One region of the Kluyvera ascorbata genome, then DNA from elsewhere that is predicted to be linked to it. Evidence: predicted binding sites of a transcription regulator. Region 1 holds the regulator's gene; each other region holds the start of a gene.

The links. The regulator CRP, encoded in region 1, controls carbon source genes, mostly activating them, when cyclic AMP is high. The targets are predictions, from matches to a motif close to ATGTGANNNNNNTCACAT.
Region 2: the regulator CRP is predicted to act here: its motif matches at 2,239-2,256, upstream of MY052_RS07155 (YfcZ/YiiS family protein).
Region 3: the regulator CRP is predicted to act here: its motif matches at 2,596-2,613, upstream of drpB (cell division protein DrpB).
Region 4: the regulator CRP is predicted to act here: its motif matches at 2,153-2,170, upstream of MY052_RS16280 (ABC-F family ATPase).

The regions. Positions count from the first base shown of each region.
Region 1 is NZ_CP096201.1:405,922-410,640, reverse strand. It holds gene MY052_RS01835 (OsmC family protein) at 38-442, opposite strand; gene crp (cAMP-activated global transcriptional regulator CRP) at 747-1,379, shown strand; gene MY052_RS01825 (YccS/YhfK family putative transporter) at 1,435-3,510, shown strand; gene argD (bifunctional acetylornithine/succinyldiaminopimelate transaminase) at 3,503-4,719, opposite strand, start outside.
Region 2 is NZ_CP096201.1:1,503,733-1,508,451, forward strand. It holds gene mlaA (phospholipid-binding lipoprotein MlaA) at 1-600, shown strand, start outside; gene fadL (long-chain fatty acid transporter FadL) at 664-1,989, opposite strand; gene MY052_RS07155 (YfcZ/YiiS family protein) at 2,362-2,646, shown strand; gene fadI (acetyl-CoA C-acyltransferase FadI) at 2,833-4,143, shown strand; gene fadJ (fatty acid oxidation complex subunit alpha FadJ) at 4,143-4,719, shown strand, end outside.
Region 3 is NZ_CP096201.1:1,928,090-1,932,808, reverse strand. It holds gene MY052_RS09030 (very short patch repair endonuclease) at 1-64, opposite strand, end outside; gene MY052_RS09025 (DNA cytosine methyltransferase) at 45-1,466, opposite strand; gene MY052_RS09020 (phosphohydrolase) at 1,501-2,211, opposite strand; gene drpB (cell division protein DrpB) at 2,257-2,538, opposite strand; gene ompC (porin OmpC) at 3,245-4,429, shown strand; gene MY052_RS09005 (N-acetylmuramic acid 6-phosphate etherase) at 4,482-4,719, opposite strand, start outside.
Region 4 is NZ_CP096201.1:3,408,844-3,413,562, reverse strand. It holds gene MY052_RS16295 (glycoside hydrolase family 1 protein) at 1-303, shown strand, start outside; gene MY052_RS16290 (GntR family transcriptional regulator) at 319-1,035, shown strand; gene ldtB (L,D-transpeptidase) at 1,134-2,054, opposite strand; gene MY052_RS16280 (ABC-F family ATPase) at 2,273-3,868, shown strand; gene MY052_RS16275 (hypothetical protein) at 4,034-4,348, shown strand; gene MY052_RS16270 (hypothetical protein) at 4,529-4,719, opposite strand, start outside.

The DNA of each region.
Region 1 (4,719 bases):
CGTCACTGCGTTCGGCCGGGCTACGTCTAGCATGCAATCAGCCTTCAATCACTTCGTAAGAGTGAGTGATATTGACCGCTTTTTCGAGCATCAGCGCAACTGAGCAGTATTTCTCAGCAGACAGATCGACCGCACGCGATACCGCCGCATCCTTCAGCGCTTTACCGGTGACGATAAAGTGCAGGTTGATGTGCGTAAACAGACGCGGGGCCTCCTCACGGCGCTCAGAAGTGAGCTTCACTTCGCAGTCGGTCACGTCATTGCGACCTTTTTGCAGGATAGAGACGACGTCAATCGCACTGCAACCACCGGCGGCCATCAGCACGACTTCCATCGGGCTCGGCGCTTTATCGCCGGAGTTACCGTCCATCAAAATTTGGTGGCCAGAAGCAGACTCACCGAGGAAGGTTAACCCTTCAACCCATTTCACACGTGCTTGCATAATATTTAACTCCCAGGTTGCAATTTTCTTCTCAGATTACGCGCACATAACAATTCTCGCAATGGAAGGCGATCGCCGTCATGCTGAAGCGAGACACCAGGAGACACACGGCTAAAGCTATGCTAAAACAGTCGGGATGCTACGGTAATACATAAACGTACTGCATGTATGCAGAGGACATCACATTACAGGCTGCGACCCTATTCGACAGCCGACTTCCCAGGTAACGGGAAGGATACTATTGCAACCAGTGGCTGCAATGTTTTTGCCGCTGGGAAGAGCTTATAACAGAGGATAACCGCGCATGGTGCTTGGCAAACCGCAAACAGACCCTACTCTCGAATGGTTCTTGTCTCATTGCCATATTCATAAGTACCCATCGAAGAGCACGCTGATTCACCAGGGTGAAAAAGCAGAGACGCTGTATTACATCGTAAAAGGCTCAGTGGCTGTACTCATCAAGGATGAAGAAGGCAAAGAGATGATCCTCTCTTACCTTAACCAGGGCGACTTTATCGGTGAGCTGGGCCTGTTCGAAGAAGGCCAGGAACGCAGCGCATGGGTACGAGCAAAAACCGCTTGTGAAGTTGCTGAAATCTCTTATAAAAAATTCCGTCAGCTGATCCAGGTTAACCCGGACATTCTGATGCGTCTCTCTTCTCAGATGGCGCGTCGTCTGCAGGTCACCTCTGAAAAAGTTGGTAACCTGGCCTTCCTGGACGTAACCGGTCGTATCGCTCAGACCCTGCTGAACCTGGCTAAACAGCCGGACGCTATGACCCACCCGGACGGTATGCAGATCAAAATCACCCGTCAGGAAATTGGTCAGATCGTTGGCTGCTCCCGTGAAACCGTGGGCCGTATTCTGAAAATGCTGGAAGATCAGAACCTGATCTCCGCGCACGGCAAAACCATTGTCGTCTACGGAACCCGCTAATCCAGCCCAAAATGGCGTATTGTAAAAGCAATACGCCATTTTTGTTTTTCCCCCTATGTGGCGCAGGCTGATTTACCACCCCGAAGTCAACTATGCACTGCGGCAAACGCTGGTGTTATGCCTGCCGGTTGCCATCGGGCTTCTGTTCGGCCATCTCCAGCAGGGTCTGCTGTTTTCATTGGTGCCTGCCTGCTGCAATATCGCCGGCCTCGATACCCCACATAAGCGCTTCTTTAAACGCCTGATTATCGGTGGCTGTCTGTTTGCCGGATGTAGCCTTGCCGTACAGCTGCTGTTGGCGCGCGATATCCCCTTACCGCTGATTCTCACCGGGCTGGCGCTGCTGCTGGGCGTCACGGCGGAAATCAGCGCGCTGCACGGGCGGTTACTGCCCGCCTCGCTGATTGCTTCTATCTTCACCTTAAGCCTGGCGGGCAATATGCCCATCTGGGAGCCGCTACTGCTCTACGCGTTCGGCACGCTGTGGTATGGGCTGTTTAACTGGTGGTGGTTCTGGATATGGCGCGAGCAGCCGCTGAGGGAATCGCTGAGCCTGCTCTACCGACAGCTCGCCGAGTACTGCGAAGCCAAATATAGCCTGTTGACCCAGCACACTGACCCGAGCACCGCGCTGCCGCCGCTGCTCACTCGTCAACAGAAGGTGGTGGATCTCATCTCTCAGTGCTACCAGCAACTGCATATGCTCGCCGCGAATCAGCACAACGACTATAAGCGCCTGCTGCGCGCCTTCCAGGTGGGGCTCGACCTGCAAGAACATATCTCCGTCAGCCTGCACCAGCCGGAAGAGGTACAAAAGCTGGTTGAACGCAGCCACGCCGAAGCGGTGATCCGCTGGAACGCCCAGACCGTGGCGTCACGCCTGAGGGTACTGGCTGACGATATTCTCTATCACCGCTACCCTACCCGCTTCAATATGGACAAGCAGATAGGCGCGCTGGAAAAAATTGCCGACCAGCATCCAGATAACCCGGTTGGCCAGTTCTGCGCCTGGCACTTCAGCCGCATTGCCCGCGTGCTGCGCTCCCAGCGCCCGCTCTACCCGCGCAACCTGATGGCCGATAAAGAGCGCCGCCTGCCGCTATTCGCGGCGCTCAAAAACTACCTGTCGCTGAAATCTCCGGCGCTACGTAATGCCGCCCGGCTCAGCGTAATGCTCAGTATCGCCAGCCTGATGGGCGCCGCGCTGCATCTGCCAAAGCCTTACTGGATCCTGATGACGGTGCTGCTGGTCACGCAGAACGGCTACGGTGCAACTCGCGTACGTATTTTCCATCGTGCGGCGGGTACGCTGGCAGGGTTAGTGATTGCCGCCGTCGTTCTGCACTTCCACATCTCAGAAGGACTGGCGTTAGCGGGTATGCTTATCGTCACGCTGGGGAGCTACCTGATAATCCGTCGCCACTACGGTTGGGCCACCGTCGGCTTTACGATTACCGCGGTTTATACCCTGCAAATTCTGACGCTGAACGGCGAGCAGTTTATCGTCGCGCGCTTTATCGACACCATCATCGGCTGTCTGATTGCCTTTGGCGGGATGATCTGGCTGTGGCCGCAGTGGCAAAGCGGTCAGCTTCGACAAAACGCTCAGGCGGCACTGGAAGCCGACCAGGAAGCCATTCGTCTTATCCTGAGCCCCGACCCGCAGGCGCCTAAGCTTGCCTATCAGCGTATGCGCGTAAACCAGGCGCACAACACGCTCTACAACACGCTCAACCAGGCCATGCAGGAACCGGGCTTTAACTCGCGCTATCTGGAAGATATGAAGCTGTGGGTCACCCACAGTCAGTTTATCGTCGAGCATATCAACGCCATGACCACGCTGGCACGCGAGCACAACATGCTGACGCCGGATCTCGCGCAGCAGTATCTGGAATCCTGTGAGATTGCCCTTCAGCGCTGTCAACAGCGTCTGGAGTACGATGAGGCGGGAAGCAGCGGTGAAGTGAATATTATGGAATCGCCGGACGCGCTGTCCCATGGGCCGTTAAGTACCATGGAACAGCATCTTCAGCGTATTCTGGGGCATCTGAGCACCATGCACACCATCTCGTCGGTGGCCTGGCGACAGCGCCCCCGTCATGGAGGCTGGTTAAAACGACGGGCTAGCTAACGATTTTAGCGACCGCCTGAGCGAAACGCTGCATCCCTTCGTCGATATCCACCTCTTCCACCACCAGCGATGGTGCAAAGCGCATCACGTCCGGCCCGGCGTTCAGTACCATGACACCGACGTCCGCCGCGGCGTAGAGGAAATCACGCGCCCGGCCTTTGTATTTCTCGTTCAACGCCGCGCCAATCAGCAGACCCATGCCGCGCACGTCGCTAAAGACATCGTACTTCGCGTTGATATGCTGAAGGTGCTGCACAAAGCGCTCGCGCTTGGCGTTCACGCCGTTAAGCACTTCCGGAGTGTTGATAATATCGAATGCCGCACCCGCAACGGCACAGGCCAGCGGGTTACCGCCGTAGGTGGAGCCGTGTGAGCCGACGTGGAACGCGCTGGCAATGTCGTTGGTGGTCAGCATCGCGCTCACCGGGAAACCGCCGCCCAGCGCTTTGGCGCTGGTGAGAATATCCGGCGTCACGCCATAGTGCATATAGGCAAACAGCGACCCGGTACGCCCCATGCCGCTTTGCACTTCATCAAACACCAACAGCGCCTGATGCTTATCGCACAGCGCACGCAGGCCCTGTAAGAATTCAGGCGTAGCCGCCAGTACGCCGCCTTCCCCCTGAATCGGCTCAACTACGATAGCGCAGGTATGGTCATCAATGACCGCTTCCACCGCGTGCAGGTCGTTAAACGGCACGTGGACGATATCCGCTGGTTTCGGGCCAAAGCCGTCGGAATACTTCGGCTGCCCGCCAACGGAGACGGTAAACAGCGAACGGCCGTGGAAAGCATTATGGAAAGCGATGATTTTCGTTTTGTACGGGCTATGACGGGTGGATGCATAGTAACGTGCCAGCTTGAAAGCCGTTTCGTTAGCTTCCGTTCCGGAGTTCATAAACACCACACGCTCGGCGAAGGTTGCGTCCACCAGTTTCTGACCAAGGCGCAGCGCCGGTTCGTTAGTGAAGACGTTACTGGTGTGCCACAGCGTCTCACCCTGGGTTTTCAGCGCTTCAACCAGCGCCGGATGACAGTGGCCCAGCGCAGTCACCGCGATACCGCCGGCGAAATCAACGTACTCTTTGCCTTGCTGATCCCATACGCGGCTCCCCTTGCCCTTCACCGGGATAAATTCCGCTGGTGCATAGATTGGCAAAATGACCTGGTCGAAGGTCGCGCGGGTAATAGCAGGTTGTTTGGTTTCCA
Region 2 (4,719 bases), 1.1 Mb from region 1:
CGTCCAGTGGCAGTAGCCTGGCGTGACTACGTTCCTCAACCAGCGCGTAATGGCCTGAGCAATTTCACCAGTAACCTGGAAGAGCCAGCGACGATGGTGAACTACTTCTTACAGGGTGATCCGTATCAGGGGATGGTTCACTTTACTCGCTTCTTCCTCAACACCATTCTGGGGATGGGCGGCTTTATTGATGTGGCCGGTATGGCTAACCCGAAACTGCAGCGCGTTCAGCCGCACCGTTTTGGCAGCACGCTGGGCCATTATGGCGTAGGCTATGGCCCGTATGTACAATTGCCGTTCTACGGGAGTTTCACGCTGCGTGAAGATGGCGGTGATTTCGCCGATACCACCTACCCGGTTCTTTCCTGGCTGACATGGCCGATGTCTATCGGTAAGTGGGTGGTGGAAGGGGTAGAAACGCGCGCTCAACTGCTCGACTCTGACGGCCTGCTGCGTCAGTCTTCCGACCCGTACATTATGGTACGTGAAGCCTACTTCCAGCAGCATGATTTTATTGCCAACGGCGGCAAGCTGAAGCCTGAAGAGAACCCGAACGCTCAGGCAATTCAGGGTGACCTGAAAGATATCGATTCTGAATAAAGAATCGGCGGCAATAAAAAAGGGTGAACATGATGTTCACCCTTTTTTTATGTCGGTTAACTATCAGAAGCGATAGTTGAAGTTAGTACCGAACAGCCAGGCTTTACCTTCGGATTTGAAGGTGTAACCGCCTTCTTCAATCGTCACGTTCTGGCCGTGCATATAGGATGCGCCGAAGTCGAGAGAAGCATCATCGTTAAAGGCGTAGGTGGTACCGGCGCTAATCCAGAAACGGTCCTGATCCGGAATGGAGATAGAACGGTTATCTGCCGGAACCGGGCTATCATCAAATGCGATACCGGTACGGAAGGTCCAATTTTTATCGTAATAGTAGGTGGTACCCAGAGCGATGCGGTACGCATCTTTAAAGCCTTCTTCTTTATAGAAGAGCTGCTGGCCGTTTGAACCGGTTGCTTTCAGCTCCTGGAATTGACTCCAACTGGTATACGCCATGCTGTAGTGGATAGCCCACTTCGGCGCAACGCGGTTATAACCGGATATTTCCCACATTTCAGGCAAGTTCAGGGTCAGAGAACCTGGGACGGTAGCGCCGTTGGTGCCGTATGGTGCGGCAATGCCCAGGCCTGGGAATGCTACATTTCCCCTGGAGGTAATTGAGCTTCTGTAGTCGCCATCGAAATCGATTTTCACTTCGGAGCGATAGGTCAGACCCCAGCGGTTGTTTTTATCCAGCTCATACAAAATACCTGCGTTCCAGCCGTAGCCCCATTCATCGTCCTTCAGGTGAGCAATCTGGGAGCTAGTTGAAGGGACACCCAGCGCATTTGCAGTTGGTGCACCACCGATAGCGGTAACGGCTGTGCTGATATCACCTGCCGTACGCTCGATTTTCGCTTTGGCATACACTGCATCAAAACCGAGACCGAAGCTCCAGGCGCTATTCAGTCGGTAAGCACCGCTCAGATTCAGGTTGATCGTTTGCAGATCGGTAGTGCCGCCAAACGGACCCGCTGCGTAGTTATCATTAAACTCCGTAGCCAGGCCATAGTTGGAGGTTACAGAAGCCCCCCAACCAAACTGTTCGTTAATAGGCATAACGAAGTGCATGTTAGGAACCCATGCCGTTGGCGCAATATTATCCGCATCGGTGCTTTTTTTGGTTTTTGGCGAAGTGCCTGAAATGTTCACATCAGGATCGATAAACACCGCACCGGCAGAAAACGTCGGGCGGTCGAACATCATAATCAGCGCCGGGTTACGGCTAGCATTACCCGCATCATCTGCGATAGCACCTTCGCCGGAATAGGCACGGCCCAGACCAGAGGCTGAGAATTCATTAAGCTGGAAGCCTGCTGACCAGGCTTGGGTTGAAACAAGTGCCACTGCGACAGCAAGAGCAGACTTCGTATAACGGGTTTTCTGGCTCATGACCATAACCTCATTGAGTTATTTTTATACAAACAATGTTACATGTAGTAACAGAAGCGCGAAGTGTAGGGGCTGGACTACAACAGAGAAATCAGACCAGTGACGAGAGTATAGGTCTGACCAGATGGTATGTTGCAATATTGTTTATTAAGTTTTTCAAAGATGTTGTTTAAAACGAGATCTGGTTGGCAAAAATGCGGGGGTGGTCATAGGGTGTGAAACACCAAATTTGTTTTAGATCATTTTTAATTGTGATTTCGGTCACTTAAGGGTTTAGATCTCATTATCGACTGGAGGCGTAAAGCGGGCGGACGTAAAATAGGCTCATCGTTTATCTGGCACCTTGAGTGCACAAAACAGAGGAAATCTACAATGAGCAAATGTAGTGCTGATGAAACCCCAGTTTGCTGCTGCATGGATGTGGGTACCATTATGGACAACTCCGACTGCACAGCCTCTTACAGCCGCGTGTTCGCAAACCGTGCTGAAGCTGAAGAGACGCTGGCGGCGCTGTCAGAAAAAGCGCGTAGCGTAGAATCTGAACCGTGCAAAATCACCGCTGATTTCAAAGACGTTGAAGGCGGCGTGCAGCTGGATATTGATTTTGTCTTCGCCTGCGAAGCCGAAACGCTGATTTTCCAGCTGGGCCTGCGTTAATCGCGCCTTTCGCACAACGGCTTTAAATAACGCCCCTGTTACCTGCGTAACAGGGGCGTTTTCTTTTGTTCTCAATGTGTTTTAGCTCTCAATTTTTTCTCTCCCCGATTGGCTAAGTGTAATAAATTAGTTAAAACTGTTATCAGGTCAGACCACTTAGATTTATTTCGTTAACAGGGGAGAGTTATGAGTCAGGCGTTACCGCTTATCACCCGTCAGGGCGATCGCATTGCTATAGTCAGTGGATTACGTACCCCGTTTGCCCGACAGGCGACCGCGTTTCACGGTGTGCCGGCCGTCGACCTCGGTAAAATGGTCGTGGGTGAAATGCTGGCCCGTAGCGAAATCTCCCCTGAAGTTATCGAACAGCTGGTATTTGGTCAGGTGGTACAGATGCCTGCTGCACCCAATATCGCCCGTGAAATCGTGTTGGGCACCGGCATGAACGTGCATACCGATGCCTACAGCGTCAGCCGTGCCTGCGCGACCAGCTTTCAGGCGGTGGCGAACGTTGCAGAAAGCCTGATGGCGGGGACGATTCGCGCCGGGATTGCGGGCGGTGCTGACTCTTCCTCGGTTCTTCCCATTGGCGTGAGTAAAAAGCTTGCGCGTACGCTGGTAGATGCGAATAAAGCCCGCACCCTGGGACAAAAACTCAAACTTTTCTCTCGGCTGCGTCTGCGTGACCTGATGCCGGTACCTCCTGCAGTCGCGGAGTATTCCACCGGGCTGCGGATGGGCGATACCGCGGAACAGATGGCGAAAACCTATGGCATCACGCGTGAGCAGCAGGATGCGCTGGCGAACCGTTCGCATCAACTGGCATCCCAGGCCTGGGCGGAAGGGAAGCTGAACGATGAGGTCATGACGGCCTACTCGCCGCCGTACCGTAATCCGCTAGAGCAGGACAATAATATTCGCGCAAACTCTACGCTTGCCGATTACGCCAAACTGCGTCCAGCATTTGACCGCCAGCACGGAACGGTAACCGCGGCGAACAGTACGCCGTTAACCGACGGCGCTGCGGCAGTTATCCTGATGACGGAATCCCGCGCTAAAGAGCTGGGGCTGGTGCCGTTGGGTTATCTGCGCAGCTACGCGTTTACTGCCATTGATGTCTGGCAGGACATGCTGCTTGGCCCGGCATGGTCAACGCCGCTGGCGCTGGATCGCGCAGGATTGACCTTCGCTGACCTTACGCTTATCGACATGCATGAAGCCTTCGCGGCGCAAACGCTGGCCAACATTCAGTGCCTGGCGAGTGAAAAATTTGCGCGCGAAGTGCTCGGGCGCAGCCACGCTACCGGCGAGGTTGACGAAAGCAAATTCAACGTTCTGGGCGGCTCAATCGCTTACGGTCACCCGTTTGCGGCGACGGGCGCACGCATGATCACCCAAACGCTGAATGAACTGCGTCGTCGCGGTGGCGGTTTTGGGCTGGTGACCGCCTGTGCGGCGGGTGGGCTCGGTGCGGCAATGGTCCTGGAGGCAGAATAATGGAAATTAAATCCGCATTTACGCTCATCGTGCGCCCGGACAACGTGGCGGTAGTGACCATCGACGTACCCGATGAAAAGATGAATACCCTGAAGGCCGAGTTTGGCGGTCAGGTACGCGCTATCCTTAAGCAAATCAGAGAAAACAGAGCCTTATTGGGCGTAGTACTGATTTCCGCAAAAACGGATAACTTTATTGCCGGGGCTGATATCAACATGATTGGCCGCTGTCAGAGCGCCCAGGAAGCGGAGTCCCTCGCGCGTCAGGGGCAGCAGGTAATGGCTGAAATTCAGAGCCTTACCATCCCCGTGGTGGCGGCGATTCATGGTGCCTGTCTGGGCGGTGGGCTGGAGCTGGCGCTGGCCTGTCATGCGCGTATCTGTTCGGATGATGGGCGGACGGTGCTGGGGCTGCCGGAAGTGCAGCTCGGCTTGTTACCGGGGTCTGGCGGCACTCAACGTTTACCGCGCTTAATTGGCGTGAGTACGGCGCTGGATATGATCCTCACCGGTAAGCAGCTTCGCGCCCGTCAGGCACTGAAAGCGGGGCTGGTGGATGAAGTGGTTCCGCACTCAA
Region 3 (4,719 bases), 1.5 Mb from region 1:
TATTCTGCGCGCCGATGGCGCGCATATTTTTACTGCGGGTGGCCTTATCGTGAACGTCCGCCATCGCCGGTTTCCGAATCACGCAACGCAACCGCCTGCAAAATACGCGACTGTAAAAGGCGCGCCACGGCGGCAAACACCGGTACAATCACCGAGTTACCAAACTGCCGGTACGCCTGGGTATCCGACACCGGAATACGGAAACGGTATCCCTGCGGTGATTCAAAACCCATCAAGCGAGCGCACTCTCGCGGCGTCAGGCGACGCGGGCGATGCAGCTGATTTTGCGGGTCATCAAAGTGCTTTTCCCCCAGCGCCAGATCCCAGCCCCGGTCGATCAGGATTTCGGCGCCATCTTTGTAATAGCGCGCCGACAGCGTTCGCGCCACGCTGCTGGCTTTTGTCGGGTCAACCAGTCCGTAGCCAAAACCGTTGCCTTTCTCCTGATGCTTACGCGCATAGCGGTAGAGATATTTCCACAGCACCGGGGTGAGGATAAATTTGGGGTTAACGTTTGGCTCCAGCAGTTCACCAAAGGTCGGGCGCTGAGCCGGATAGAGCGACGGAATATCACGCAGAGTAAAGCCTTCATGTAGCCCTAAGTCACGGCGGAAACCGACTAACACAATGCGTTCGCGGTGCTGCGGCAGGAAGTACTGACCATCGATTATTTTCGGGTCATTGGCGCCCATATCCGCGGCATCGGAAACTTCATATCCCAGTTCATCTAGCGTCTGCATAATAATTCGGAAGGTTTTGCCGCTATCGTGGCTCTTCAGGTTTTTGACGTTTTCCAGCACGAAGATAGGTGGCCGTCTAGCATCAATAATCCGCACCACGTCGAAAAATAGCGTGCCCTGAGTATCGCAGGCAAAGCCGTGCGCGCGACCCATCGCATTCTTTTTGGAGACGCCTGCTAAAGAGAAAGGCTGGCACGGGAAGCCTGCCAGTAGCACGTCGTGCTGAGGAATCGACGCCCGAATATGTTCCTGAGCCTTACGGTCGCTGACGTCAGGCTGATTGCTCAGCGTCACATCGCGAATATCCGTATTAAACCGATGCTCTACAGGGTCGCAGTACCAGTTGGCTTTATAGGTGCGCACCGTGTGTTTGTTCCACTCGCTGGTAAACACGCATTGGCCGCCAATCGCCTCAAAGCCGTGGCGAATGCCGCCGATGCCGGCAAAAAGATCGACAAAGCGAAAGGCATAATTCGGATGATGCTTAGACGGCCTCGGTAACAAAGAGGCCAGATGGGCACACTCATTTTCACTCAGACGTGTGTTGGCGCGCGCCAGGGTTACGACGCGCTTTACGATAGCCGGGCTCCAGTGCTGTTCCCCCACAGCGCTAAGCTCAGCGACAACGGTCTTTAAATCGTAAATCTCCAGAATATGCTCAAGCAGCGTCTGAGCATCCGGTGCGTCTAACGACGCACTCTCATGTGATAAGACTCGTTGTTGCATAAGTTTGACCAGATACAGAAAAATAAACCTGAGGTTACCATAAGTTGCTTGAGTCTGGCGTTGCGAATCTCCGCAGCACCTGCGCGTCCACCGAGAGCGGATCGCCCGCCAGCTCGGCGCTCAACTTCGCCATAAAGTGCACAAGGAAATCGGCGTTATGCTGTGCCAACTCGCGCCCTTTTGCGGTTTGCATGGTTTCAGGTAACCGCAACAGCTTGGTCTGGAAATGGTCGAGGGCGTAGGTTTTATCATCCAGTTCACGGTTATCAGCGAAGGGATCGTCAGCGTCAAACAGCGCCGCATTCATCGCCCCGGAAACGGCAAATTCCCGCGCTAAACCAATAGCACCCAGCGCTTCTAACCGGTCAGCATCCTGAATGATTTTGGCCTCGGGTGTGTTCGGCGTAATGCGCGCGCTGAAGCTGTGCGCTTCGATGGCGTGAGCAACGGCGCCATAGCGCTCAGCGGGAAACTGCGGGAAATCGCGCTGTAGAATCAGCAGCGTTTGCTGAGCCGATAACTGAGAGGAACGGGCGCGATCGGGATGGTTTTTCGGCAAGCTAACGAGGTCGTGAAAATAACTTGCCAATAATATCACCGTGAGGTCGACGGGATCGTCGGCAGCGATGCGCCTGGCAGTACGCCAGACTCGACGAAAATGGGCGATATCATGCGCCGCATCGCTACCAACATAATGAGTTTCAAACCAACGTTCAACGTCCTGCTGCCATGCTGTTAGTTCCATTCCTTCACCGCGGATGAGTGTATATTGGCCCCCAGCATAGCAATATTAGCGCTGTTCTTCCTGTTCAAGCCGGCGAGGTCGGGTATACCAGGCTATCCCGCCAAGCAACGCACCGACAATACTCAGCACCAGGAAACCGAGCAGCGCGCCAATCCATTTCCCCACGGACGAACCTATTTCACCGTCGATCGTCGCGCCGGGGATAGTCTGCACATCGCTGATGACCCACAGGTAACGCGCCATCGCCCAGACAAAGTAACCGCAAAATGCGTAAAATACCCACAGTGCCAGCTTGCCACCAGGGCCACGCTCTATTTGCTCTTCCATAAAAATACTCTCATTACGCTATTCATGTTCACTGCCACGACATCACGCTGGCAATAGATGTGATATCGGTCACATTATAACGATTAAATTGATGTGAGGTAGTCTCACTCAACGTTACCGGTAACAAACTACCGTTAGCTTGATCTTCGGCAATTTTGTCAGATGACATCTACATCAATGGAAGTACTGCTGATTCGCGTTAGGTTCTTTCGCCCCATTCTCCAGGAGAGTACTCAATCACGATATTCTAATGATAAAAATTTTATAACAGTTGCCATTTTAAATTCATAAAATAAATAACAATAAAGTATTTTTCTGCATCTTTATTTTTTATGGCGATCATGCCATTATCCTTACCGTTATTAGCCTTTTGTTATGCATCAATCAATTTGTTGTTTTTTGATCTTCCCGATCGTATGCCAGTGCGATCGGGATTTTTTTATCTTATACATAATCATTCAGATGATTGATATCGATAAAATTAACATCATCGCGACAAATAAATCCAGTAAAAACAATGATAAAAACAAATAAAACGTTTTTATTCATATTAAATTGAATATAGATGAAACATTATGAAATATTTAATATAATTTAATTACATTTATATTTTAAAATAAATTGAACTCTCACTATATTATCCAGCGCAGTAACGCCGGATGGCGTTACTTATATTCACATGCGCAATAATGCAAAGGAAAATATAATGAAAATGAAAGCTCTGGCACTGTTAGTCCCTGCTTTACTCGTGGCTGGCACGGTAAATGCGGCAGAAATGTATAATAAAAACGGTAATAAAGTAGATCTGTACGGAAAGGTTGACGCGCGTCATACCTTCTCCGACCACGCTGGCGATGACGGCGATGAAACCTACGTGCAGATTGGTTTCAAGGGCGAAACTCAGATTTCTAACGATCTGATTGGCTATGGCCAGTGGGAATACAAAACCTACGCGAACGATACCGAAGGCGCTGGTGATAAATCCTTCAACCGTCTGGCGTTCGCCGGTCTGAAGTTCGCCACCCTGGGCTCTTTCGATTACGGCCGTAACTACGGTGCGGTATACGACATTGAAGGCTGGACAGATATGCTGCCAGTTCAGGGGGGGGACTCCTATACCTGGACCGACAACTTCATGGTTGGTCGTACTAACGGCGTCGCCACCTACCGTAACAGTGACTTCTTCGGCTTGGTTGATGGCTGGAACTTCGCGCTGCAGTATCAGGGAGCTAACGAATCTGGTTCAAACAACCAGGAAGGGACCAAAAACGGCCATAACGATGTTCGCTTCCAGAACGGTGACGGCTACAGCATGTCAACCACTTTTGATTTCAGCGATGCCGTTCCCGAACTTCAAGGTCTGAGCGTGGGTGCAGCTTATGCTTCATCCGATCGCACTAACGATCAGGTGGCTTACCGCGGCGTGTACAATGCTTATGGTAGCGGCAAGAACGGCAGCGTGAGCGCTAGCGGAGATAAAGCCGATGTGTGGACCATTGGTGCGAAATATGATGCCAACGACTTCTATCTGGCGATGATGTATGCGGAAACTCGCAACATGACCCCATTTGGCGACGATGGTATTGCCAACAAAACACAAAACTTTGAAATTACGGCACAATACCAATTCGATTTCGGTCTGCGCCCATCGCTGGCGTGGGTCTATTCTAAAGGCGTCGACGTCGGTGTTCATTACGACAATCACGGTTCTCACCTGACCGATCAAGATCTGGTGAACTACATTGACGTTGGTGCTTATTACTATTTCAACAAGAATTTCTCCACCTATGTTGATTACAAAATCAACATGCTGGACGACGACAACTTCTACCGCGCTAACAACATCTCTACCGATGATATCTTCGGCATTGGTTTAACCTATCAGTTCTAATCTGTAGCTAGAATAAAGCCCGCTAAACGGGCTTTATTCTTCCTTAGCTGAATTACGGCGCTTCCTGCAACGCCACCCGCACAAAACCATTGTTCTGCGCCAGCAGCTCGTGCGCTTTCCAGGCGTCCAGGCCGGTAAGTACCATCAGCACAGCCGTCTTACACTGGTGATCGCAGCTTTCCAGCGCCGCTTTCGCCACCGCGCGGCTGCACCCACCCGCTTCCATCACTATCGCAATTTGCCGCTCAGCCATACGCGTATCCGTGTCACGGATATCCACGCGCATATTG
Region 4 (4,719 bases), 2.1 Mb from region 1:
GGCATTGGGGTGATCGAATCCTGGGATGGTGAAAACATCATCGAGGATGACTATCGCATTGCCTATCATCGCGACCATATTAACGCCATGAAAGCGGCGATGTTTGAAGATGGCGCAGAGGTCATTGGCTATCTCGGCTGGGGGCTGATTGATATTCTTAGCTCGCAGGGCGATATGCGTAAACGTTACGGTGTGGTCTACGTCAACCGTGAAAACCATGATTTGAAAGACCTGAAGCGTGTACCGAAGAAAAGCTATGAATGGCTGAAAAAAGCGATTCATAGCAACGGCGAAGAGATGTAACAATGGGAGTGGGTAATGGCGGCGAAATACATCGCGATAGCGCGGGAAATTAAAAAACGGATTATCAGTCGGCAGTATTCCGCCTCTGAACCATTACCCGACCAGTTTGCGCTGGCAGCGGAGTTTGGTACCAGCCGGATGACGATACAGCAGGCCATGCGCCAGTTGATCGTCGAAGGGCTGGTGTATACCCGTCAGGGGCAGGGCACGTTTGTGCGTAAGAATTTCCTGCAACTCTCCCAGTGGGACGTTCCCGGAACCGACTACTCCGGGGCGACGGAAACCTGGGAACATCTTGGCACCGTGGAAAGCCAGGTGATTCGCTTTGAACTGCGCTTTCCTACGGAAAAAGAGCAGGCCTCACTGCTGATTAACGCCGATGCGCCGGTCTATGATTTTGTGCGCCTGCGTCTGCTCAACGGCGAACCGCTGTCGCTGGATATCACCGTGATGCCGGTGTCGCTGGTGCCGGGGTTAAGCAAAACGCACCTTGAAAGTTCGGTGTTTCGCTATGTGCAGGAAAATTTGGGCCTGAAGATGATGGGATCGTATCGGGTGGTGCGGGCGATTAAACCCGACGCGCTCGATCAGCAGCATTTAAGCTGTGAACCCGGCGACCCGGTGCTGGAAGTGGAGCAGGTTATCTATCTGGATGACGGCACGCCGCTGGAGTACGCGCACTGCCACTATCGCTACGACCATGGTGGCATCGTGATAGTCAATAATGGATAAAAAAATGGCGGGTGATTAACCCGCCATTTTTGTTTTGTCGCCCGAACGATGTTCGTGTAGGCCCGGTAAGCGAAGCGCCACCGGGAAATGTCAGGCAATTAGTTCAGACGAACCGGCATACCGGAACGGTTTTTAACCGCCTGGTCAACGATGCTCTGGTCAACGTCAGGCTGGCTGGTCACGCTCTGCACGGCTTTAGTCAGCACAACCGGTACGGTTTCGCCACCTTCAAACTGCGCTTCGGTGGTGGACAGCGGGTTGTGAACTTCCATGAAGCGGCTGCCATCTGGTTCGGTAGTCACTTTCACAGGCTCATCAATGAACTGTACGCGCGTACCAACAGGCACGTTCTGGAACAGGAATTTGATGTCTTCGTTACGCAGACGCACGCAGCCGTGGCTCACGCGCAGGCCGATACCGAAGTTAGCGTTGGTGCCGTGGATGGCGTACAGACGGCCAATATACAGCGCGTACAGACCCATCGGGTTATCCGGGCCAGCAGGAACGACGGCTGGCAGCGGGTTACCGGCTGCGGCATATTCGGCGTGCATTTTCGCCGTTGGTGTCCAGGTTGGGCCCGCTTTCTTACGTTCTACCTTGGTGGTCCAGCTGATAGGCGTATCTTTGCCCAACTGGCCAATACCGATTGGCAGCACGATCACGGTGTTGGTGCCTTTCGGATAGTAGTACAGACGCATTTCTGCGCTGTTAATGACGATACCTTCATGCACGGTGTCCGGCAGGATCAGCTGCTGAGGGATGTTCAGCACGCTACCGCCTTTCGGCAGGTAGGTATCCACGCCAGGGTTAGCTTCCAGCATGTTAGACAGACCCATCTGGTACTGGGCCGCGAAGTATTCCAGCGGTTGCTTATTGTCTTCAGGGATCGTGATGACCTGATTCTGACCGACAATGCGGCTCCCATCGGTTGGCAGCGGATACGTAACCGCCGATGCCGTATTACAGAAGCCTACGACAGCAAGCGCCGCAGCGAAAAGCGTAGTTAATTTCATGTTCATGTTGTGCGAGGTATCAGTGCCATTACAGCGGTTGTTTGAGAATTCAGACTGTTGGTAGGAGCGCATTATATGTGCATTCCTTGTCGCAGGGAATTCGGATGTGTACGAAATCACATTTTTTTCACTTGAGTTACAGTTTAGTCACTGGCGAAGGCGGGCGCTTTTTATTCTCAATTGTGGCAGAATAGGCGGTTTGTCACATTCTTCAGGATACTCCCGTGTTAGTTACTAGCAACGTTACCATGCAGTTTGGCAGTAAGCCGCTGTTCGAAAACATCTCCGTCAAATTTGGCGGCGGCAACCGTTACGGCCTGATTGGCGCAAACGGGAGCGGCAAATCTACCTTTATGAAAATCCTCGGCGGCGACTTAGAGCCGACGCTGGGCAACGTTTCCCTCGATCCGAACGAACGCATCGGTAAGCTGCGTCAGGATCAGTTCGCCTTCGAAGAGTACTCCGTACTCGACACCGTTATTATGGGCCACGGCGAACTGTGGGAAGTGAAACAAGAGCGCGACCGTATCTACGGTCTGGCGGAAATGAGCGAAGAAGACGGCTACAAAGTGGCCGATCTCGAAGTGCTTTACGGCGAAATGGACGGTTACTCCGCGGAATCACGCGCCGGTGAACTGCTGCTGGGCGTGGGTATTCCGCTGGAGCAGCACTACGGTCTGATGAGCGAAGTCGCGCCAGGCTGGAAACTGCGTGTGCTGTTGGCACAGGCGCTGTTCTCTAACCCAGACATCCTGCTGCTCGACGAACCAACGAACAACCTGGACATCGACACCATCCGCTGGCTGGAGCAGACGCTGAACGAACGCGACAGCACCATGATCATCATTTCGCACGACCGTCACTTCCTGAACATGGTCTGCACCCACATGGCTGACCTCGACTACGGTGAACTGCGCGTGTACGCCGGTAACTACGACGAGTACATGACCGCAGCGACCCAGGCGCGTGAGCGTCTGCTGGCGGACAACGCCAAGAAAAAAGCGCAGATTGCTGACCTGCAATCCTTCGTTAGCCGCTTTAGCGCCAACGCCTCTAAATCTCGTCAGGCGACCTCTCGTGCCCGTCAGATTGACAAAATCAAGCTCGACGAAGTGAAAGCCTCCAGCCGTCAGAACCCGTTCATCCGTTTCGAACAGGAGAAGAAACTGTTCCGTAACGCGCTGGAAGTCGAAGCGCTGAGCAAAGGCTTTGATAACGGCCCGCTGTTTAAAAACTTCAACCTGATGATGGAAGTCGGCGAGAAGATTGCCATTATCGGTGCCAACGGCGTGGGTAAATCCACCATGCTGAAAACTCTGGTGGGCGAACTGACGCCGGATAGCGGTACCGTGAAATGGTCCGAGAACGCTAGCATTGGTTACTACGCGCAGGATCACGCCGAAGATTTCGATAACGATCTGTCGGTGTTTGACTGGATGAGCCAGTGGAAACAGGAAGGCGACGACGAGCAGGTGGTACGTGGCTTCCTTGGCCGTCTGCTGTTCAGCCAGGACGATATCAAAAAGCCTGCGAAGGTGCTCTCCGGTGGTGAGAAAGGCCGTATGCTGTTCGGTAAGCTGATGATGCAGAAACCAAACATTCTGGTGATGGATGAACCAACCAACCACCTGGATATGGAATCTATCGAATCACTGAACATGGCGCTGGAAATGTATCAGGGCACCCTGATCTTCGTTTCCCACGACCGTGAGTTCGTCAGCTCACTGGCGACCCGCGTGATTGAAATTACCCCAGAGCGCGTGGTGGACTTCAGCGGCAACTACGAAGATTACCTGCGCAGCAAAGGTATCGACGGTTAATCCCGTATCGCATCCCGATGGCGCGAGTGCCATCGGGAGTTTTTGGCGACATAACTGCTAACAAACAATTCATCAACAATCTCTCGAAACCCCCGCCACACCATAATTCCTGCACAATTTTATGAAGAAATGACTCCCGCACATTCATTGATGGCGGAAGAGGCGATGCAAGAATTCATGCTTTACTCCAGCACGGACGACAGAACCCTTTATCGTTACCAGATACGGCAGCGCGGCCCCGTTTTCTATATAACGATGAGTCGGATAGAAAACGACGTAGAAGCGGAACATTTTGGTACCCGGGTAGTTAGCAACATCACCCGCCAGGACGTGATTGAAGAGTGTCTGGCGCACTGTCGACGACGAAGTCATACCGAGGTCTGGCGGCGGCGAAAAGCGTTGCTGACCGGGGTGCGAAACTGGCTGGTGTGCAGCGTGGCGATGCTGACTTTTATTCGCCTGGCCATTGTCAAAAGTTAACCCTACCGCTCAACCCTTGAACGGAGCAGATGCTGATGATCATTATGCTGCTGGTGGTCAATGTCGTTTTGTACGGTGTGCTGATTGGTTTTTTGATTGCGGCGGCGTGAAAGACACGCCGTTTGGGCTGGTAGGTTTAAACAAGCCGGACAGGGTAAACGGCTGCCCGGCGTTGAGCGATTATCGGTGGTGATGTATTACCGGTAGAGGAAAACCGTTGCTGGCGTCAGAGGGGCTGCTGAACGTCGCCGGGCCGTATGCCTGTGCGATAGAACCATCGTTGTCGTCGTCAGAGAAACGACTCAGTGCCGTGGTTTTCGTTTGAGGATTTTGCGCAGCGGTTTCCTGCAAAGGGCGCTCCTGGAAGGCCA